Regions from separate parts of the Vibrio echinoideorum genome, predicted to be linked through region 1. Evidence: riboswitches for the same ligand, from Rfam matches in the RefSeq annotation. Region 1 holds a riboswitch; each other region holds the start of a gene.
The links. Region 1 has a riboswitch for thiamine pyrophosphate ahead of thiD (bifunctional hydroxymethylpyrimidine kinase/phosphomethylpyrimidine kinase). Riboswitches for the same ligand answer to the same signal wherever they lie in the genome.
Positions count from the first base shown of each region.

Region 1 (7,840 bases):
GCAAAACGAGTCAGTGTGTCGTTCCATGCGCGTTGATTAAGCTCGTTGTTCAACGTATCTGGTGAATACGCAACAAACTCGCTCCATGACTCTTGTGGGTGGTTCACGATGTAAGTTGTTGCTTGCTCCAATGCTTTGTTGAACGCTTTGATCGCTTCATCATCGTGCTGCTTTGCGTTCGCAACAAAGATAAGCTCATCGTAAGCTGGCACACCGTGCTCTTCTGGGAAGAATGCTTTTGCTTTAAAACCTTCAAGGGCTAGCTGGTTAGTTTCGAAGTTACGTAGGCCACCCCAGATTGCATCTACCTTGCCCGATGCCAATGAAGATGAAAGTGCCCAACCGACATTGATGGTTTGCACGTCTGTAAATGCAACATTTTCTTGAGCTAGCATGGTACCGATAGTCGCTTCTTCGTTACCCGCAATCGCGATGCCGATCTTTTTGCCTTTCAGATCCGCTAATGAATCGTTCTTGCCGTTATCCAGTACCATTAGTGTGTTCAGTGGCGTCGCGATAAGGGTTGATGCACGAACTAAAGGAAGACCCGCTGCCACATCCATGGTTAAACTTGGTTGGTAAGTTACCGCTAAATCAACCTTACCTGCTGCGACAAGTTTCGCTGGCGTGCTTGGGTCTGCTGGTTCTTGGATTTCAACCTCTAAGCCTTGGTCAGCAAAGTAACCACGCTCTTGAGCAATCACAATCGGGCCGTGGTTCGGGTTTACAAACCAATCCAACATCAATGTCAGTTTCTTTTGTTCAGAGTCCGCTAGAGCATGACCTGAAACTAACGAAGCAAGCAGTGCCACTGCACCTACCAATTTGGTATTTTTCATAGTTAACCTTTCCTTTTGAATATTATTATTGTGTTTATAGAGCTCATTTTTAACGAGCTATTGTTGAGATAAATAGCGTTGAGCGAAGCCTTATTAAACAAAGTGTTATTGAGCAAGCCATTACTGGTTCTCCCAAGGGATAGCTTTTTTGAGTAACTTGTCTGTGATGAAGTAGAGCGATATAGACAGCACCGCCAAGATAAACAAGGCTGCAAACATCTCATCAATGATCATTCGCGCGTTGGCCTGTAGCATTAGATAACCCAGCCCTTCACTCGAACCCACCCACTCCCCGACGACCGCGCCAATTGGGGCAATAACCACCGCCACACGAATGCCAGACGCCAGTGTTGGCAGCGCAGCAGGTAGTTGGATATAACGCAGCAATTGCCATTTCGATGCGCCCATCGTTTTGGCAAGATCGAGATAGCCTGTCGGTGTATTTCGCAGACCGTCGTAGCAACAAGTGGTTACAGGGAAGAAGATAATGATCGCTGCCATCACCACCTTTGACGCGATGCCATAGCCAAGCCACAACATCAATACTGGAGCAATCGCAAACACAGGAATCGCTTGGCTAGCGATTAAGATAGGTAACAGCCAGCGTTTTAGTGGTTCGAACATCAACATCTGCAGGGCGAAAAATAGCCCCATCGACAAACCGAGTAGCAAGCCAAGTAAGATCTCTTGCGCAGTCACCCATGTATGTTTGAGTAACACATCGTAACGTTCGATTAGCTTAATAAAGACTTCTGCAGGCTCTGGCAGAATGAAGCTCGGCATCTCGAAGACAACCACAACTAGCTGCCATAAACCGAGAATCACGGCGCTGCTGATAAGCAAACGCATAACGGGATTCATCTGACGAGGGCGCTTAGTCGTGATCTGAGTGTTAGTTGAACGAGCCACAGCTTCGCTCCGCGTTAGATCATTCATAGTCACGCTCCAACTGATCTAAGATGGCTTGTTGTAACTCAGCACATTCACCATCTAACACTCGTGGTGTCGCTGTGTTAGGCACAGACAATGACTGAGCATTCGCAGGTGTGCCTTGCAACACATACAAATTGTCCGCCAAACGCACCGCTTCTTGTGGATCATGAGTGATCAACACAACGGTTTTATCTCTTAACAGTCCACACGCTAAGCTTTGTAACTTATGCCTTGTTACTGCGTCCAGCGCAGAGAAAGGCTCATCCATCAGCACAACAGGTTTGTCTTGCATCAAGGTGCGAGCCAAAGCAACACGCTGGCGCATGCCTCCAGACAACTGATCCGGCATCGCATTCGCATAATCAGCCAAACCAACCGCAGCTAACAACTCTAGTGCTTGATTGGTTTGCAGTGCTTTATCAGAAGCTGGATTTTGAAAACGATGACTCAGGCAAACATTGTCGATGACCGATAGCCATGGCAGTAACAAATCTTGCTGCGCCATGTAAGCGATGCGATCGGTTAAAGGCAATTCATCGGACGTTGCCAATGTGCCCTGCCACTCCACCTTGTCGTCCAGCAAGCCCGCCAGATAACGCAATACCGTGGTTTTTCCGCAGCCACTTCGACCCAACAATACCGTCCACTTACCTGCGTTTAAGCTAAGCGACAACCCAGATAAGGTCGCGTGCTCACTGTCGTTATAACGTAAGGAGGCATTGCTGAGCTGAACACCAACCGTATTAACGGACATTGCCGTGTCCAGCGAAGAAGTGATTTACAGGCCCATGGCCTTGGCCGACTTGCAGCTCATCAGCATGAGCAATCGCGCGCGAAATGTATTGTTTGCCTAGGTCAACAGCTTCTGCCAGCGTGTTGCCTTGAGCCAAAAAAGAAGCGATAGCCGAAGAGAGCGTACAACCCGTACCGTGGGTATTTTTAGTAGGAAAACGCTTCGCACTAATCAAAGCAGAGGTGGTTGGCAGAATCAGTAAGTCGTTACTGTTCTCATCTTTCTCTAAATGGCCGCCTTTGAGAAGTACCGCTTTCGCGCCCAGTGCGCGCAAGTCTTCAATCATGCCCTGCATGTCAGCTTCGCTTTCAGGTACCGGCTTGCCTGTTAACGCTGCGCCTTCAGGCAAATTAGGAGTAATGATGTCTGCCAGCGGAATCAGTTCTTGCTTCAGCGTCGTGATAGCTGAGTTTTCTAGAAGAAGATCGCCACTTGTCGCAACCATTACAGGGTCAATCACAAGATGCTTAGGTTGATACTGCTTAATTTTGTCTGCAACGACTTTGATGATTTGCGAATCGGCCAACATGCCGACTTTTACGGCCACGATATTCAGGTCAGTGAAAACCGCATCTAACTGGCTAGCGACATGATCAAGTGGGATTGGAAAAATGGCGGAAACGCCTTGAGTGTTCTGGGAAGTGATAGCGGTAATTACCGAACAAGCGAAACTACCTGTAGCAGACATGGCTTTAATATCAGCTTGGATACCTGCACCGCCGCCGCTGTCTGAACCTGCGATCGTCAATACAATCGGAGTGTTCGTTCGAATCGAACCATCAGCAGAGTGCTGTGAAACTGAGGCTTTTGGCGTTAAATCTTTTGAAATAGAACTGTGTGTCATTGTCGCTCCTACTATCTTACAAGACGCAGGAGAACGAACACTGATCGAAGGAGAAGTCGCATTAGGCTCATGAAAGTTTTCATGGGTGCAGACGTAGATCGAGTGCTTATAGTTCCCTACGCCAGTGTTAACTGAATCAGGTTCAACGGGTCTCGATTAACGATCTCAGCACACACCAAATAAGGTATATGCCCCCCGACTATTGATAGCGATAGTAACAGCACTCTCACAACTGAGATACTGATTTTATTCAATTATAAGAATTACGCATGAATAAACTTCAATTAGGCGCTACAAAACAAATACTTATAGCGTTCCTTTAGATGGCTTCGACTGTATCAACAAGCACAGCACAATCAGAAACATACCTAGCCAACCTATAAAAGGAATCAGCTCACCGACAACACAGACGGCAAGCACCGCTGCAACTACTGGTTCAAACAGGGTCAGCAGATTGGCACTACTAGCGGTGACATGGCGTAAACCAAAACTGAACGCGATATAGCCCAAGCATTGTGGAATTAACGTCAGATAACTGATGACTAATACGTTAATCTGCGAGGAAAACAGGTTCTCACCAGTAAACCAGAGCGTTGGCAGCAACAGCATCGCACCCAGGCCAAAAATACTACCCATCGCTGCTTGAGACTCAATGTTCTTGTCTATCAGTGCTTTTGTCGCCCAAAAATAAATGGCATAACACAACCCAGCGAGTAGACCTAAAGCAATACCCAACAGCTTGAGATCATCAGCGGATTCATTCGCCGCTGAAGATTCTGAAAACACCAACAGCCCAATGCCTACCACACCAATCGCAAAGCTAATGAGCCAACGCTTGTTGATATTATTCTTTTTGCTAATAAGACACTCTAACAGAGCAGAAAAGAAAGGTGCGGTAGCAATCGAAACCACTGTACCAATCGCCACGCCAGATAATTTCATTGAAGAATAGAAAGCTAAAGGATAGATCGCCAAAGCCAAAGCGCTCACGGTCAACAGCTTCTTGTTCTGCAAAAGCTTGTCGAAAGCGAATAGGATTTTTCGATACGCCAAGCCCGCTTGCATTAGACCACCGACGCCCATAGAAAAAGCACCAATTGCCAAGGGGCTTAGATCAGGTGCAAAGCTTGCGGCGGTGCCTGTCGTGCCCCATAAAATAGAAGCAAACAAGATGGCTAAAGTGCCCGTTTGGAATTCGTTAACGCGATTGATGGCAAGATTCATTTCTATTACCCAATTTTCAGTTCTGAAATAGATAATAGTTAATGTTGATAAACATTAGTTTGCCGAAAGGACGCTATTGTTGTTTCTAAAGACTGTCTTTCATTGAGCCTAAAAACGCCCTTGGAGACATCCCAAAGTGCTGAGAGAAGCGGCGACTGAAAGCAGAAACATCACTATATCCCACATTTTCGGCTATCAACTGAACCGGTAAATCGGTGTGGGTTAGCAAGGCTTGGGCTTTCTCCATGCGATATCGAGTGATGTATTTAAGCGCACTGATACCCAAGCACTCTTTGAAGCGTTTTTTGAATTGAGTAGGGCTCAAACAGGCCGTTTCTGCAAGCTGTGAAATGGATAACGGTTGCGTGTAGTTATCCGCGATCAGCCTTTGTACCGCACGGATTCTTGGGTCGATGCTCTTGCTCACTTGTTGTTGCTCTAACAGCAGTGAAAACACATCCAAGATTGATGACTCAATACCGCTATCGACCTGATATTCCAATTGCTTCTCTACAAACAACAGGAAGCTCATTAAAGGGGGTGTTATCGTGAAAACCGAGAGCTCATGCTCTAACAAATGCTGCGGTAACCCCACCATATCCGCGACAATAAACCGCGCGGCTTCATCCGCCTTAAACGCATGCGCTGTGGTTACTGGAATCACCACACATTCACCGACAGCGACCTTACCAACATACCCCACCATTTCAATGCTAATACTCCCTTGGATGGGCAGCACCAGTTGATGATAACCATCATGGGCATGAGTATTAAATTGCTTGGTGTAAGATCGAATGCTTAAGCTAGATTTCATGAGCAACGCCGGAGTACATTTCGCTAGGTTAAAGTAAGAGAGACAACGTTACATTATCACTACCCTATAGTCACACTCAATGCTCATCAAATTCATCTAGCTAGGTGACATGATCAAAAACGGCCTCCAAATAAGAGGCCGTATTTATTCGAATGCTAAATCACGTCAAAAATTTAGAACGATACTTGGCTATCCTGACCAACCACTACCTGAACACTATTTTGAATATCATAGATCTCAAAACCATCAGCAACCGGATCAGCATTGTCTTCATCACTGTCATGCTGCGCAGTACAGGTATAACCTAATGAATAAGTACCTGGATCAATAAAGCCCAGTGAGAATTCAAAATTAGTTTGGTCTTCACCAAGCACAACGGAAGCTGAAGTGACTGGTTTTACTTCCTCACTACCGCCAATCGGAGTCATGTCATCTTTGTCGATGTTGCCTTCATACAAGTAGACCGCCTGAACAAAGGTATTATCGGTTGTGAGCCTACAAGCATCAAAGGTTTGCTTCGCAACAGTACCTTCAATATTTCCTGTCTCAACCGTATTGATAAGGCTTACAGACGTTCTTTGAATAGTGTAATCAGGATATGTTGAACTGTTCTTTAGGCCTCGTCGAAGATCGAACTCGACAACAAAATCGTTACTCTGTTGGTTCACATTAAATGAATCATTAAAGTAAAGCACGCCAGCGTTATCTTCTTTACCCACACCTTGCGGGCACGCGCCATTACCTTTCACCGTTAACTCACGAGTCGTATCATCGTTTTCTATCACGTAAGATTGATGTGTTGGGTGATCGCCATCATTCGCAAATACACACAGCTTGTAGTTACCTACCGGAACGACCTCATTTTCAATCAAAGGAAGTGCATCGCTGCCTTGGTAATCCAATAAATTAACACTTAATGGAATAGGTTCTTCACCGTCTGGCAACGGATCGCCATTTTCATCAACGTAGTCGCCGTTTTCATCCGTTTTATACACGTCGTAAACTAATGGTGTGCCTCCCTGATCTGGAAGTAAAGCGACCTTACTGAATGTCACAGTGACGTCTTTAACATCATCAATGGGCGCATCACTCACGCTCAAGGTAATGGGTGTCGTGCTGCTTGATGAACCTGAATCACCGCCACAACCAACAAGCCCTGCCAACACAAGGCTCGCTAAAGCGGTTTCCTTTAAATATTTCATAACTCATTTCCTATAAAATCACTGCTCAATAAAGGGCTTATTTGAGTGCCCTCTTATTCTTTTTCTTGTTGTGACCCATAAATAAACAGCGCTATTGTTTGATGTTTATGTCCCTACTATTCAGGGCATTCCTCATCCAAAAAACACTGTTCATCAAGGTGCACATATCAAGTCGCACATAGGTTAATTAAGTCTAGTAAGTAAATTGTCAGTAGCGACGCATATTTGGCAAAAGTGCTGTCAATTGTGTTGAAATAGTCGTTGAGTAGAAAATGGGAGGCAGGGATTGAAAGCAACTTGATCAAAGTGAATAATCGCCACCAAGATCAAAAAAGGCCGTTAAGACAGCCTGTTGCTGAACTTAAACGACCTTTTCATTGAATGTGAATAAGCTAAGACGATATCAGCTCATTCAACTCACTTATTTTTGAAGTTGCTCCTTAGCCGCTTCAACCTTAGAAAAATCTAGGCCAAGCTCTTCAACTGCTTCTTTGATTAGCGCAGGGTTTTGCATTACCTGACTCATCAGCATTTGAAGCTTATCTTGAGGTAATCCAAGCTGGCTGATTGTCGCCATTGCTGCAAGAGGTTTCTCTGTCAGCGTCTTGAATATCTCGCTGATCTGCTCGTCGCTAATATTGTTCTCTTTCAACAGCGCTAGAATCGGGTTCATCACTTTACCTATAAAACACAAAATAAAAATAGAAGCGCAGTTTACCACCTCACGCTTCCTGATTGTACCAACAAGTGAAGCTTGGGCTTAACGAGATTCCAATGGGTAAGAGCGGTAGCTCCACATACCATAGGTACGAAGAGCGTCACGGTAGATACCTAACAGTTCGCCACTGCTTGCATTTTTAAGACTTTCTAACGGCTTATCTGGGTAAGCAACCGTATCAAATGTGATTCCTTGAGGGCCAGTTTGCCAGCTCGCAATTTCAAACAGAGTTTGACCACGACGAACATGGCTCGCCGAGCTAATAATGGTCGCATGTTTAATATTATGACGAGCAAGCGCGTAACTACTGAACAATGCATTACCTACCGTACTAGTTGCATAGTTTTCTTCAATGATGCGGTCTTTACTCACCCCTTTTGAAATAAGCCAATTCGCCATCAACTTGCCTTCTGTCTTGTGGTTCTTAGGCACGCCACCCGTTAGCACAATCATCGCATCCGGGTTGGCTTTGG
Region 1 covers NZ_AP025484.1:1,279,584-1,287,423, forward strand. The annotation lists gene OCV36_RS21865 (ABC transporter substrate-binding protein) at 1-839, opposite strand, end outside; gene OCV36_RS21870 (ABC transporter permease) at 960-1,775, opposite strand; gene OCV36_RS21875 (ABC transporter ATP-binding protein) at 1,768-2,526, opposite strand; gene thiD (bifunctional hydroxymethylpyrimidine kinase/phosphomethylpyrimidine kinase) at 2,516-3,409, opposite strand; TPP riboswitch at 3,506-3,617, opposite strand; gene OCV36_RS21885 (DMT family transporter) at 3,716-4,633, opposite strand; gene OCV36_RS21890 (helix-turn-helix domain-containing protein) at 4,719-5,447, opposite strand; gene OCV36_RS21895 (DUF4382 domain-containing protein) at 5,621-6,649, opposite strand; gene OCV36_RS21900 (DUF2999 family protein) at 7,071-7,322, opposite strand; gene OCV36_RS21905 (YdcF family protein) at 7,410-7,840, opposite strand, start outside.

Region 2 (7,840 bases), on a different replicon from region 1:
CTGCTCGCCTTGGTGAAAGTATGTTCTTCGTGGTTGAAGCCGACGAATACGACAGTGCTTTTTTCGATAAACGATCTAAGTTCGTTCATTATCATCCAAGAACGTTAGTGATGAATAATCTTGAGTTCGATCATGCGGATATCTTTGATGATCTTGAAGCGATCAAGCGACAGTTCCATCATTTGGTCCGCACAGTGCCAAGCAATGGCCGTATTTTCTCACCGAAGCAAGATACCGCGATCCAAGATGTGTTATCTCGTGGTTGCTGGAGTGAGACTGAATCGAGCGGCGAATTTGGCGATTGGGATGCTAAGAAACTGGTTAAAGATGGCTCCAAATTTGAGGTCTATTTCCAAGACGAATGTGTTGGAACCGTAGACTGGGATTTGGTTGGCGATCATAACGTAAGTAATGCCTTGATGGCGATTGCGGCGGCAAGACATGTTGGTGTGACACCCGACTTAGGATGTGAATCACTGGCAACTTTCATTAATACCAAGCGTCGCTTAGAGTTTAAAGGTGAGGTGGGCGGTGTTTCTGTCTATGACGATTTTGCACATCACCCAACGGCGATTGAACTTACTCTGGGTGGCTTACGTAATAAGGTCGATACGAAAAAAATCATTGCCGTTTTAGAGCCTCGTTCTGCCACCATGAAGCGTGGTGTGCATAAAGAAACCTTGGCTGATTCGCTCAAACAGGCGGATTCTACCTACTTATTCCAGCCGGATAACATTGATTGGTCTGTACAAGATGTTGCCGATGCGTGCCATCAACCCGCACATGTAAGTGATGACATGGATGCATTCGTTGCTAGAATTGTCTCAGAGGCACAAGCGGGCGACCAAATCTTAGTAATGAGTAATGGTGGCTTTGGTGGTATTCACCAGAAATTGTTGGATGCGTTGGCACTCAAGGGCTAACTGATCCACGACCTTATATTTTGAAGTAATTGAGAACATGACAAAATACGATAAAGCTATAACCCTCGCTTTCACTGGCGCATCAGGTGCGCCTTATGGCCTGCGTTTACTTGAATGCCTTTTGGCGGCGGATTATCAGGTTTATTTACTGATATCGTCGGCTGCGCGAGTGGTGTTGGCGACCGAGCATGAACTTAAGTTACCTGCTGGACCAGATGCAGCGAAACAAGCTTTGGTTAAACACCTTGGGTGTGACCCCGAAAAGCTGGTGGTGTGTGGCAAAGATGATTGGTTCTCGCCGGTTGCCTCTGGTTCTGCAGCGCCGAAGCAGATGGTAGTCTGCCCATGTTCCGCAGGAAGCTTGGCTTCAATTGCTCATGGCTTATCGGATAATCTGATTGAACGAGCTGCAGATGTGGTCATGAAAGAACGAGGCCAACTATTGTTGGTGGTTCGTGAGACGCCATTTTCGACGCTGCACTTAGAGAACATGCATAAGCTATCGACCATGGGTGTGACGATTATGCCTGCCGCTCCGGGTTTTTATCATCAACCTAAGTCGATTGAAGATCTGGTCGATTTTATGGTGGCGCGCATTTTGGATCATCTTGGCATCGAGCAAGGTTTAGTGCCACGTTGGGGTTACGATCAACGTAATTGATCCAAACTTGATAGCTTATTGTTAAAATTCGAATTACAATTCTGAACACTCATCGGGGAGCGAACCATTCAAATAATGAATGCGAGCTGAGATCAAGCAAGTGCTTGGGACCCGTAAACCTGAACCAGATAATGCTGGCGTAGGAATTGAGTTAGGAACAACTTCTACCGTTCTCCTCCCTCAAACCTGTGCCGCTCAGACCATGGAGAGCGTCCAGTGAAATTCACATTAACAACTCTTGCTGTTACTACAGCCATCTCTTTTTCTGCCTTTGCTGCAGACAATACCCTAACGGTTTACACCTATGACTCTTTTGCAGCGGATTGGGGCCCTCGTCCTGCCGTTGAAAAAGCATTTGAAGAAAAGTGTGGTTGCGATGTGAACTTTGTCGCGCTAGAAGATGGCGTGTCGATTCTGAACCGCTTGCGCCTTGAAGGCAGTAATAGCAAAGCAGATATCGTGTTAGGCCTAGATAACAATCTAATGGCTGAAGCAAAAGCGACGGGTTTATTGACTGAGCACAGTGTTGATACGTCATCAGTGACACTTCCTAACGGCTGGAACGACAGCACCTTTGTCCCTTATGACTTTGGCTACTTTGCGTTTATCTATAACAAAGAGAAACTAGCAAACCCACCTAAGAGCTTGAAAGAACTGGTTGAGCAGCGTGACGACCTCAAGGTTATTTACCAAGACCCACGTACATCAACGCCGGGTCAAGGCATGATGCTATGGATGAAGTCAGTATACGGTGATGAAGCGACAGCAGCTTGGAAGAAGCTTGCTCAGAAGACGGTTACGGTTACTAAAGGCTGGTCTGAGGCTTACTCTATGTTCTTAGAAGGCGAGTCGGACTTAGTCTTGTCTTACACAACATCTCCGGCTTACCACATCATTGCAGAAAGTGACTCTAAGTACGCAGCTGCAAGCTTCGAAGAAGGCCATTACACTCAAGTCGAAGTGGCAGCTAAGGTTAAAGGCAGTAAGAACGAAAAACTGGCTGATGAGTTTATGGCGTTTATCCTAAGTGACGAGTTCCAATCGGCAATGCCAACGGGCAACTGGATGTACCCAGTGACTGACATCGAACTACCAAAAGGGTTCGAGCAGTTAACGGTACCGCAGAAAGCTCTGAGCTTTACGCCTGAAGAAATCGCCTCTAAGCGTAAGGCTTGGATTCGCGAATGGCAGAGTGCACTTACTTTCTAACTTAATTGTCTAACGATTAGCTTTCTAAAAACTAGCTTTTAACTTTCTGTATTTAAAGGTTCGTTCAATATACTTTGAGCGAACTATTTACGGTAAAAAATCAATTTATGATAAAGAAAACACCTAAGGTCGGGATCTGGGTTGCGATACTCATTACCGCCTTCGTGGTTTCAGCAGTTGGGGCATTGCTTAGCAATGCCCCTTCTCTTGATATCAGCCAAGTATGGTCCGATCCTTACTATTGGCATGTAACGAAATTCAGTTTTTATCAAGCGACACTCTCAACTTTACTGAGTGTTGGCTTTGCTATACCCATTGCTCACGCTCTATGTCGCAGGCAATTTTTTGGACGAGCTCTGTTGTTAAGGCTGTTCGCCTCGACCTTGGTTCTGCCTGTGTTAGTTGGTGTCTTTGGCTTGCTCGCGATTTATGGCAACAGTGGTTGGCTAGCTAAATTTTTGGCTAACTTCGACATTGAATTACCATTCTCGATTTATGGTTTGAATGGCATTTTGCTCGCACATATCTTCTTTAACCTGCCTTATGCTAGCCGTTTACTTTTACAAGCTTTGGATACCGTGCCTGCCGAGCAACATAAGCTGTGTGCTCATTTGGGTATGAGTCACTGGAATAAATTTAAATGGGTTGAATGGCCGCGTTTAAGGCAGCAACTGCCACATGTTTGTGGCTTAGTCTTCATGTTGTGTTTTACCAGCTTTGCTACTGTAATGGCTTTAGGTGGAGGCCCAAAGTCGACCACTATCGAGTTGGCCATCTATCAAGCAATTAAATTCGACTTTGACCTGCAGGCTGGTGCGTTACTCGCAATATGGCAAATGCTATTGTGTGGTGTGCTAGCGGTGAGTATTCAGCGTTTGTCTAAGCCTATTTCCGTGACAGCCAGTCAGCTGTCGGAAGAGAAATATTTGGTTAAGGACAGCTGGTGGTCAAAAGCTTGGGATAGCTTTTGGATCATCGTAGTCTCAATGCTGGTATTGCCGCCATTAGCCATGGTTATCTTCAGTGGAATTAACTCACAAGCGTTGACGGTACTCAGCAGTGAACCGTTTTGGGCGGCGTTAATGACTTCGGTTCGGGTGGCTTCTTTGGCCAGTGTTATCGCTGTCTTTATCGGTATTGCGATACTGCTGACCAGTCGTGCATGGCGCTTACAGAACAAGAATTTTCGAGCCGATAAAATCGAGCTGATTGGCACGATTATTTTAGTGACGCCGGGGTTAGTGATCAGTACTGGTCTTTTTTTATTGCTGCGTTCATTTACCGATGTGTTCAGCTTGGCTTTCTTTATTGTGATTGCCGTGAACAGCTTGATGGCGCTGCCTTACGTGATTAAAACCTTGGCTCAACCTATGTTGCACCTGTCTCAGCAGTATCAGTATGTTTGTGCGAGTCTAGGGATGACTGGCTTTACGCGATTCAGATTGGTGGAGTGGCGTGCATTACGCAAACCTATGGCACATGCATTCTCAATCAGCTTCATGCTTGCGATGGGAGATTTAAGTGCGATTGCCTTGTTTGGTAGCCAAGACTTTAGAACGTTGCCTTTATACCTATTCCAGTTGCTTGGAAGCTACCAAATGGAAGCCGCCGCAGTAGTTTCAGTGAGTTTACTGCTGCTGAGTGTGGGCAGTTTTAGCTTAATAGAATTTTTATTTACTCGAAACTCAAACCTAGACACTAAAGAGTTAAGGAACCGATGATGTTAGTGATGAAAGATGTGGACTACCACTATCACCAAGAGTTGTTTAGCTTTGATTTCCAAGCGGAGCAGGGCGACATTGTTGCATTGATGGGGCCGAGTGGTGCAGGTAAATCAACATTGCTGGCATTGGTGGCTGGATTTATTGAACCTACATCGGGTGAGATTTCAGTGGCAGGTCAATCTCTGATTGGTAAAGAGGCATACCAACGTCCATTGGCAATGTTGTTCCAAGAACATAACCTGTTTGCTCACCTTACTGTGCGTGAGAATATTGGTTTGGGGTTGCATCCAGGGTTAAAGCTTACAGCAGCCCAAAAGCTCGAAGTGGAACAAGCTGCAACACAAGTTGGGGTTGCTGAGTATTTAGATAGGTTGCCTGAGCAATTATCTGGTGGCCAACGTCAACGTGTAGCGTTAGCCCGCTGTTTTGTTCAGCCACATGATATTTGGCTTCTTGATGAGCCCTTTTCTGCACTTGATCCCTTGCTTCGCGAAGAGATGCTTAACCTAGTGAGGCGATTAGCGGCAGAGCGAAATATTACTGTTTTGATGGTGACCCACCATTTAGGTGATGCTAGAAGTATCGCGAATAAATTTGTTTTTGTCGCGCTAGGTAAAGTGTTGGTTGAAGATTCAATAGAAGTGTTGACGGCCGAACACTCTCAATCAGAGTTAAGCGCGTTTGTTAAGGCGGGTGAGTGACGACTGAGTATTGGTCTTGAGGACTTTTTATATTGAGTAAGTCGAAAAAAAAGACCTAGCATGTGCTAGGTCTTTTATTAAATATTGAGTAAAGCGAAGTACCGATTACTGGTCTTGCTTTAGCTCTTTTAAGATTTGAAAAATTTCGCGAGAAGCCTTCGCTGGCTTATTCGCTGATTTTTCTTTGTTAGCTTGGCGAGCTAATTGACGAAGACGCTGACGGTCTGCTTCAGGGTATGTTTCCATAACGTCTGAAATTGCAGCATCACCTTTTTCAACAATACGGTCACGCAGTAGCTCAAGCTTATGAAGCTCAACAGTTGCTTGTGAGTGCTTGTTACGTATTTTATCTAAAGCAGCTTGAATCGGCTCAGGATCTACATTACGCATTACTTTGCCAATGTATTGAAGTTGACGACGCTTCGCTTCATTTTTAAAGCGTTGTGCATCTTTAATCGCTTGTGCCAGGTCTTCAGACAAAGGGAACTTATCAAGAATAGAAGGCTTTAGTTCAACAAGCTCTTCTCCCAGCTTTTGCAGGGCATCCATGTCCGTTTTCATTTCTGTCTTACTTACCCAGATGATTTCTTCTTCTGGTTCCCATGGGGCTTTTTGGTTTTTGCGAGCCATCTTTTCTGCCTATGTCACTATCTCAAACGAATATATTGCCTATTTTAGCAAGAATCTTGGGGAGAAAGCGAAATTCTTGTTATCCTACGTAATATTGACCTAAAAAATTAGAATAGATATGGATGTAAAACAGCAAGTCGCCCAGCAAAGAGTTGAGCTAGAAGCCGCAGTAGCTAAAGCGTTGGATATGGCGTCAGTGAGTGCAGACGCAGCTGAGGTCGCTATTACTAAGTCAACGGGTTTAAGTGTTTCAACACGTATGTGTGAAGTGGAAAACGTTGAATTCAATAGTGATGGTGCACTAGGTATTACTGTTTATCGCGGCCAGAAGAAAGGCAGTGCATCCACATCTGATCTAAGTGAAAAGGCGATTGCTCAAACTGTCGCTGCTGCATTGGATATTGCTCAATACACCTCTGAAGATCCGTTTGCAGGTCCAGCCGCAAAAGAATACATGGTGAAAGAAATTCCAGATTTGGATCTTTTTCATCCTGATGAACCAAATCCTGACTATGCCGCTGAGATTGCGATTGCTGCTGAAAGACAAGCGTTAGCTTATAGCGACAAGATCAAACAAAGTGATGGCGCAAGCTATGACAGCCATTATGGCGTTAAGGTTTATGGCAATAGTCACGGTTTACTCGCGAGCTACGCCTCAAGTCGCCATAGCACGAGCTGTTGTGTGATTGGTCAAGGCGCTAACGGTGAAATGGAACGAGACTACAGCTACACAGTTGCACGTCACCGTGATGAGCTATGGACACCTGAACGTGTCGGTCAAGAAGCTGCAGAAAAGACTGTCAGCCGCTTGGATGCTAAAAAGCTACCAACAGGCCAATACCCAATTATGTTCGCTAACGATGTCGCGACAGGCCTCATTGGTCACCTTGTGATGGCGATTAGTGGCGGTAACCTTTACCGTAAATCATCTTTCTTGTTAGATCACTTAGGTCAGAAAATTCTACCTGATTGGTTCAATATCTCAGAGCGTCCACACCTCTTACGTGGTCTGGCTTCTAGCCCATTTGATAGTGAAGGTGTTTACACTCAAGACCGTGAAATCATCACCGATGGTGTGTTAGCAACTTACCTACTAACCAGCTACGCTGCACGTAAAATGGATATGACACCAACAGGCCATGCTGGTGGTATTCATAACTGGTTCGTTAACTCGACCGGACAAAACTTTGAGCAGATGCTAAAAGAGCTCGGCACTGGTTTCCTTGTTACTGAAGTCATGGGGCAAGGCGTGAATACCGTTACTGGCGATTACTCTCGTGGCGCTGCGGGTTTCTGGGTTGAAAACGGAGAGATCCAATACCCAGTATCGGAAGTGACTATTGCAGGTAATCTAAAAGACATGTTTACTCAGATTGTTGCGGTCGGTAACGATGTTGAAACGCGTTCACAAATTCAAACAGGCTCTATCTTGCTTGAATCGATGAAAGTCGCGGGTGAGTAATTTACTTAATTTGCTTTAGTTTAAACATGAGACTTAAATCTGAAATTTAAATCTGACGCATTAAAAAAGGGAGCCATTGGCTCCCTTTTTGTATTCGGCGTCCTATCTTAAAATCGGTCACCTGTTTATTCACACCAGATAAGTATGAGTTAGATAAGTACGCGTTAGATGAGTATCGTAGCTAAGCCTAAGAACACCGATAGGCCAATCACATCAGTTACCGTTGTGAGTGCCATACCACCAGCGAGGGCAGGGTCGATATTCATCTTCTTCAGCATCACAGGAATGGTTACACCAGCAATACCGGCGACGAGCAAGTTGGTCATCATCGCCGCTGAGATGATTCCTCCCAGTATCCAATTGCCTTTCCAAGCTACAACGATACCACCAATGATCACAGCCCATAGGATGCCGTTAAGGAAGCCGATAGAGGCTTCTTTGAGCAGTAATTCACGTTTGTTACTGTCACCGATGTGACCAAGTGCTAAACCTCGAATCACCAAGGCGACGGTTTGGTTACCAGCAACACC
Region 2 covers NZ_AP025483.1:360,456-368,295, forward strand. The annotation lists gene mpl (UDP-N-acetylmuramate:L-alanyl-gamma-D-glutamyl-meso-diaminopimelate ligase) at 1-923, shown strand, start outside; gene OCV36_RS01720 (flavin prenyltransferase UbiX) at 961-1,584, shown strand; TPP riboswitch at 1,628-1,747, shown strand; gene thiB (thiamine ABC transporter substrate binding subunit) at 1,801-2,793, shown strand; gene thiP (thiamine/thiamine pyrophosphate ABC transporter permease ThiP) at 2,901-4,514, shown strand; gene thiQ (thiamine ABC transporter ATP-binding protein) at 4,514-5,218, shown strand; gene yjgA (ribosome biogenesis factor YjgA) at 5,324-5,848, opposite strand; gene pmbA (metalloprotease PmbA) at 5,967-7,310, shown strand; gene mgtE (magnesium transporter) at 7,475-7,840, opposite strand, start outside.
Region 2: another riboswitch for thiamine pyrophosphate. It lies ahead of thiB (thiamine ABC transporter substrate binding subunit); the one in region 1 lies ahead of thiD (bifunctional hydroxymethylpyrimidine kinase/phosphomethylpyrimidine kinase).

Region 3 (7,840 bases), on a different replicon from region 1:
GTTTGTTGCCACTGGCTGCGCGGGACAACCGCATTATTGATTGCAAATACACAACCCAGATCAGGTAGTGATAGAGCCTGGATAATGTCCGCTAGAGACGACAAGTGCGCGACCTGTTCTGGTTGCTCGTTTATAGAGATCGTTATATGACTCATTGGATTTCTTCTTCTAAATGCTTAACTGCAGACGTACTGCACACGGGACATTCACTATCTTGAGTGACCATTAAGTTTTGCCAATTCATCGTTTGGCCATCGAACAGTTTGAGCTGGTGTGTTGTTACCTGAAACTCACCACGAGTTAAACGTTGAATGGCAGCCAAAGCTTGAAGGTTACCTATGGTGCCAACAACCGGGCCTATGATGCCGCTATCGCTACAACGAGTCGTTTGTGGGTGATGACTGAACGGAAACAAACAGTGATAGCACCCTTTCTGATTCTGATAATCAAAGACAATAAACTGGCCTTTCCAGCCAATTGCAGAACCGGAAATCAAAGGTGTATTGCTACCGAAGCATGCTTGGTTAACCTGGTGGCGTGACTTAAAGTTGTCAGTACAATCCAACACCAAATCAGCGAGCATCACTTCAAGTTCAAGCTGACTTTCACTCATTCGCTGATTGATGGTTCTTACTTGGCTGCGACTATTGAGCTCGCTCAGTTGTTGCTTCAAAGCTTCGACTTTAGGCGAACCTAACTGAATTTCTTTGAACGCGACCTGTCGTTGCAGGTTAGATGAATCCACACAGTCATCATCAACCAACACGATCTTTCCAACACCAGAAGCTGCAAGGTAAAGAGCCGCAGCATTACCTAAGCCACCACAACCAATCACTAACACATGGCTATTTAATAGGTTTCGTTGTCCTTGTTCACCGACTTCAGGTAACGCAATTTGTCGTTGATAACGAATAAATTCAAAGTCACTCAGCATAGCTAGGCTCCTGCATAACCTCTTCTTTGAGAGCTGGAGGTTTTGACGCCATCAGTTTTTCGAAAAATTCGATCACCTTTTTAGGGTCTTCCGCTAATGTAATCGCACGAACAACCGCCAAACTCGACACCCTACAATCCCACACCTGCTCAGCTGTCGATTGGTCAATACCACCAATAGCAACCGTCGGATAACCGGTGAGTTCTTTTGTATATGGGATAGTATCAATCAGCTGTTGATACAGAGATAAACGAACTATACCCTGAGGCTTTGATGGCATCTGCTTAGTCGTTGTTGGAAAGATGTGGCCTAGCGCAATATAGCTTGGGTTGATTTGAACAATGCGCAGTAACTCGTAATAGCCATGAGTCGATAAACCAATCTTTATACCCGCTTGGCTCAACTGTGAGAGGTTTGATTCTTCAATATCCTCTTGCCCCAAATGAACACCAAAAGCGTCATGCTTGAGTGCAAGCTGCCAGTAATCATTGATAAAAACTTGAGCGTTATGCTCTCGACCAAGCTCGATAGATCGTGTGATTTGTTGTTCTAAGTCCGCTTGCAGCGGGTTCTTAATACGTAGTTGGACAGTGTTGATTCCAAGCTTGAGTAATCTTTCGATCCACTCGACATCATCAACTACGGGGTATAAACCGAGGCTACTCTTATTCAACTCAGGAAAAGAAAGTGATGTCCCTTGGTTAGCCCAACCTACGCTTATGTCCAATAGTTGATCTTCAAGAACAGGGATAGGAAAATTTTGGTAATGTGCAGGCCATGTTCCACGTGAAACATTAGATGCTGATCGAGCTAAAACTAGTGCGTCTTCTAGTGGGAACTCCAACGCCAACAAAGTAAGTAACCAGGCAAAATGGCCGCGATTATCTAATTCCTGATGAGCTGTAGTTGCACTATTGATAGCACGATTAGCATCTAGGTGTGACCAGATATCCAATACAGCCGAATCATCTAAGACACCAATATAGATAGTATTCGGAGTTTGTACCAAAGCATCGCAGACGCCAGCTAGCGCCACTGAATGACTGTAATCAACAACATGGTTCAGTTCTGCTAGCTGACACACCGTCAATGAATCAACATCATGAGCAAAGCCAATAGATAACGCCTGCTGAGCATCAACGATAGAGAAGTATTGAGTTGGGCTTACGCCCAACTCAACTGCATCGGTTGCAAAGCCTTGTCGCTTAGCAACCAATAGACAGTTCTGCACCTCTCCCGTTAACTCAATATTTTGAGATGGGATGAGTATCTTCACTGTCATTATTCCTCTAGTTGAGCTTCTTTTGCACCTACTGCAGGGTGGTAAAGTTCAGAGCCGGTATCACGGAACTCTTGTGATTTCTGACGCATTCCTTCCAACGGGTTATCCAACATCTTAATTTCGATAGCCTGATCAGCCGCCACTTGTTCGGTGTCTTTCGCATACTCTCGTACTTCCTGAGAGATCTTCATCGAGCAGAATTTAGGTCCACACATAGAGCAGAAGTGAGCAACCTTACCCGACTCTTGTGGCAGAGTTTCATCATGGAAAGAACGCGCGGTTTCCGGATCTAAAGCTAGATTAAATTGGTCTTCCCAACGGAATTCAAAACGCGCCTTTGATAATGCATTGTCGCGGATTTGTGCGCCCGGATGTCCTTTTGCCAAGTCTGCTGCATGTGCTGCCAGCTTGTAAGTAATCAAGCCAGTCTTCACGTCTTCTTTGTTTGGTAAGCCTAAATGTTCTTTAGGAGTGACATAACAGAGCATCGCACAGCCGTACCAACCAATCATGGCGGCACCAATACCAGAGGTAATATGGTCGTAACCAGGGGCAATATCTGTCGTCAGTGGACCTAAAGTATAGAAAGGTGCTTCGTGGCAGTGCTCTAACTGCTCGTCCATATTCTCTTTGATTAGGTGCATTGGTACATGCCCAGGACCTTCAATGATCACCTGAACGTCGTATTCCCAAGCCACTTTAGTCAACTCACCTAGAGTACGTAATTCCGAGAATTGAGCTTCATCATTAGCATCAGCAATCGAACCCGGACGCAGGCCATCACCTAATGACAGAGCAACATCGTACTTCGCACAGATCTCACAGATCTCACGGAAGTGGGTATAAAGGAAGCTTTCTTGATGATGTGCAAGGCACCATTTCGCGATGATAGAACCGCCGCGAGAGACAATGCCAGTCACACGCTTAGCGGTCATAGGGACGTAACGAAGCAGTAAACCTGCGTGGATAGTAAAATAATCAACACCCTGCTCTGCTTGTTCAATCAAGGTATCACGCATCACTTCCCAGTTAAGGTCTTCCGCAACGCCATTCACTTTTTCAAGCGCCTGATACATAGGAACCGTACCAATCGGCACCGGACTGTTACGCAAGATCCATTCGCGAGTCTCGTGGATATTACGGCCGGTGGAAAGGTCCATCACGGTATCGCCACCCCAGCGAGTCGACCAGACTAGCTTCTCAACTTCTTCTTCAATCGAAGAGCTTACTGAAGAGTTACCGATATTGGCGTTCACTTTCACTAAGAAGTTTCGGCCAATAATCATAGGTTCTGATTCTGGGTGATTGATGTTTGAAGGGATAATAGCTCGACCTTCTGCAACTTCTTTGCGCACGAACTCAGGGGTAATTTCTTTCGGTAGGTTGGCACCGAAGTTATGGCCAGGGTGTTGATGATTAAGCTGCTCATCAGCAAACTTCTGACGTCCCATATTCTCACGTATTGCAATGTACTCCATCTCAGGAGTGATAATGCCTTGACGAGCATAATGCAGCTGGGTAACACATTGGTTACCTGTAGCACGACGAATTCTAGGTAGATTGCCGTAACGAAGGTCGTCTAGGGTTTCATCTTCTAAACGTTCTTTGGTGTAAACAGAGCTTACATCGTCTAACAGTTCCGTATCGCCACGCTCATCAATCCATTGCTCTCGCAACTTAGGAAGACCGTTATACAGGTCTATTTCGTGTGTAGGGTCTGTATAAACACCGGAGGTATCGTAAACTTGAATAGGTACATTAGGTTCGAATACAGGCTCTTTTTTGCTGCCACCCACAAGGCTATCAGCGAGTGATATTTCTCGGACAGGGACTTGAATGTCCGCTCGAGATCCTTGGATGTAAGCTTTTTTTGAATTTGGATAAGGTTGTACGGATAAAGAATCAATGAAATTCTTCGCTTCCAGTCTTGCTTGTTTACGACTCGACATAGCATTTTTCCTTGGCTTTTAGCCATTATTTATAGGGATAAAAATGCTTGACGGATTTGATGCTACAAGAGGGATTACAACAAGAAAATACAGTTGTGATCTGGAGATAGATCTCTAGAAGGATTCTAGTTAGATACCTACTCTTGTTCCCTTCGCAGGTATTAGCCTGATCAGGTTCAACGGATCCCGAGTTAACGGTCTCAGCCATATGGCACTCCGACAAGTTCGATCGAGTATATAAAAACGGCTTGGATAAACCAAGCCGAGTTGTTAACAAATCGTAAGAAAGTTTTAAGACTTTATCAAAAGTTGGAAGCCGATCCATGCTGCTGAGATGCTGAGAACCACGTTGAGTAGCACATTGAGTCCCATCTTAAAGAAAGCACCCTGCTGCATAAGAAGCACGTTATCCATCGAAAATGTAGAAAATGTAGTCAGTGCTCCAAGGAAACCAAGACCGATGATCTGCCTCCATGGTTCTGTCGCAACCATCTCATTCTCAAACGCTGCGATGAGTAAACCCATAATTAAAGAGCCAATTACGTTAACTGTCAGCGTACCGTAAGGGAAGCCACGTCCTAGCATCACCACACATAACTCTGAAATCAAATAACGCGAACAAGCACCAAATGCGCCACCAATGGCAATAAAACCTAAAATAGATAACTGACCCATGAATCCTCCCAAACAATAGTCCCTATATTCTAGCTTTACCGCCGATAAAAGCGAGGGTATAAACTAAGAATGCATGCGCAAATATTAAACGTTACAGGTGTCACTTAACTTCAATATATCCCATCAATCCCGTTTTCATGTGTTCAATAACATGACAGTGGTACATCCAACGCCCTGGGTTGTCTGCAACAAATGCAGCTTTAGCTCGGCCATTTTTTCCAAGTAGCACAGTATCTGTATGGAAAGGTTCTTCAATTTTTTTACCATCAATTTCCAATACAGTGAATGTATGACCATGAATATGAATCGGGTGATGATATTGAGTAACGTTCTTAAGATCGAATATGTAAGTCTTACCTAGTTCTAAAGTTGCCAACGGTTTAGGAATATTATCTTTACTCATTCCTTCCCATGCTCTTTTATTAGCAAGCCAAAACTTAGGCATGGACTTCCCATCTTTAGACACTGGTGATACCGCGCCCTCCCACTCGAATACAAAATCGATCTCTTCAGCATTAGCAATATCTAGGTTAGGTACTGGATTCAATGGTAATAATGGCAACACCCGCTCTTGAGTAAATGTTGAGTCTACGACTTCAAATTCACATAAAGGAAATGGGAAACGCCCCTTCATTTGGAGAACGTTAACTCGCTCCCCTGCTTTAGGAGCGATCAATCCGATATCAACACGCATACCCGGACCAATTTTATGTTGAGTCAGTTTATAAGGCGTTTTTACAGGATTACCATCGATGGCTATAACCCATGCTTCAGCCCCTTCGACAGCAATAGGGTAAGTGATCGTATTATCGACATTAGCAATACGCAGTCTAGTCGCTGCATACTGCTTCAACTGATATATGGGTTCATGGATTCCATTAACACTACTCCACTCACCAGGAGTGCCCATACGAGCACTGAGTCGTGGGATCATTAAATCTTTCCATTGACCCTGTTTGTCGATGTGCCAATGCTTAAGCATCAATGCGTGTTCTTCATCGAACCGTACTGGATTACTCTCTTCTACGATAATAAGACCAACTAAGCCCATACCAAGCTGCTTCACGCTATTCATGTGTGGGTGATACCAAAACGTACCGGCATCTGGCGGCGTAAATTCATAAATGAATGTTTCGCCAGGCATAATAGGAGGTTGGCTCAAGAAAGGAACGCCATCCATTTCGATTGGAATTCTTAGGCCATGCCAATGAATGGTAGTAGGTTCTGATAGCTTATTGGTAAAACGAATTATTACCTTCTCACCTTGTCGACACTGAATCGTTGGAGCAGGAATCTGTCCATTGAAACCCAAAATATTGGTATTAAATCCCTTCACTAACTCTGCTGTTGAGGGCTCAGCAGTTAAGTCATAAACATACTTTCCTTGCTCATCAGCAGACCGCTTCATTGAACAAGCGGGGAGTACTGTTAGTGCAGATATAGCGAGAGATGATTGAATAAACTTACGACGGGAAATATCCATATTTGTTGCCTTTTAGTAATAACGACCAAAATGTAACAAAATATTGAGAATAATTCTCATAAAGAAGTGTGGATTGTGTTGTTAATTGCTTATAAAAGAGACTGAGATAAGTAAGCACTTACATTTCTAAGACAATATTCTATTCAAGGTAGGTAATTATCGATTAAAAATCGAACAAATGTAAATCAAAAAGACTCTAGGATTTCTGCTTCGATGGGGATCAATATAGTCGACTTGGCTGACACTCCGGTCCTCAACGTCACTTTGAAAAAGTGACAGATACAAAAAAGCTCCAGCATTTCTGCTGGAGCTTTAAATATGGCAGGGGTGGAGAGATTCGAACTCCCAACACGCGGATTTGGAATCCGCTGCTCTGCCAATTGGAGCTACACCCCTAAAACTTTATCTTGCTTCAGATTCGAAAAAACCTCGCACTAGGCGAGGTTATCGAATAAGTGGCGGAGTGGACGGGACTCGAACCCGCGACCCCCGGCGTGACAGGCCGGTATTCTAACCAACTGAACTACCACTCCGCAGTGGTCAACTCACTAAGTGAGCGTCCATATCCCCAGGTCGGTCGACCTAAAGATTTAATTTAAAGCCTGGCGATGTCCTACTCTCACATGGGGAAACCCCACACTACCATCGGCGCTATTGTGTTTCACTTCTGAGTTCGGCATGGAATCAGGTGGGTCCACAATGCTATGGTCGCCAAGCAAATTTTAAAATTCGGAAAGCTTATCTAAAAGTATTTCTCTTCAAACTCATTCAAGGTCTGATACATCTGAGTCCACAAAACCCCTTGGGTGTTGTATGGTTAAGCCTCACGGGCAATTAGTACAGGTTAGCTCAATGCCTCGCAGCACTTACACACCCTGCCTATCAACGTCGTAGTCTACGACAACCCTTTAGGACACTTATAGTGCCAGGGAAAACTCATCTCAAGGCTCGCTTCCCGCTTAGATGCTTTCAGCGGTTATCGATTCCGAACTTAGCTACCGGGCAATGCCATTGGCATGACAACCCGAACACCAGAGGTTCGTCCACTCCGGTCCTCTCGTACTAGGAGCAGCCCCTTTCAATTTTCCAACGCCCACGGCAGATAGGGACCGAACTGTCTCACGACGTTCTAAACCCAGCTCGCGTACCACTTTAAATGGCGAACAGCCATACCCTTGGGACCGACTTCAGCCCCAGGATGTGATGAGCCGACATCGAGGTGCCAAACACCGCCGTCGATATGAACTCTTGGGCGGTATCAGCCTGTTATCCCCGGAGTACCTTTTATCCGTTGAGCGATGGCCCTTCCATTCAGAACCACCGGATCACTATGACCTGCTTTCGCACCTGCTCGAATTGTCATTCTCGCAGTCAAGCGGGCTTATGCCATTGCACTAACCACACGATGTCCAACCGTGTTTAGCCCACCTTCGTGCTCCTCCGTTACTCTTTGGGAGGAGACCGCCCCAGTCAAACTACCCACCAGGCACTGTCCGTAATCCCGATTCAGGGACCAA
Region 3 covers NZ_AP025483.1:35,217-43,056, reverse strand. The annotation lists gene thiS (sulfur carrier protein ThiS) at 1-155, opposite strand, end outside; gene OCV36_RS00180 (HesA/MoeB/ThiF family protein) at 152-934, opposite strand; gene OCV36_RS00175 (thiamine phosphate synthase) at 924-2,216, opposite strand; gene thiC (phosphomethylpyrimidine synthase ThiC) at 2,216-4,165, opposite strand; TPP riboswitch at 4,296-4,394, opposite strand; gene crcB (fluoride efflux transporter CrcB) at 4,457-4,840, opposite strand; gene OCV36_RS00160 (multicopper oxidase family protein) at 4,941-6,323, opposite strand; tRNA gene OCV36_RS00155 (tRNA-Trp) at 6,643-6,719, opposite strand; tRNA gene OCV36_RS00150 (tRNA-Asp) at 6,780-6,856, opposite strand; rRNA gene rrf (5S ribosomal RNA) at 6,924-7,039, opposite strand; rRNA gene OCV36_RS00140 (23S ribosomal RNA) at 7,137-7,840, opposite strand, start outside.
Region 3: another riboswitch for thiamine pyrophosphate. It lies ahead of thiC (phosphomethylpyrimidine synthase ThiC); the one in region 1 lies ahead of thiD (bifunctional hydroxymethylpyrimidine kinase/phosphomethylpyrimidine kinase).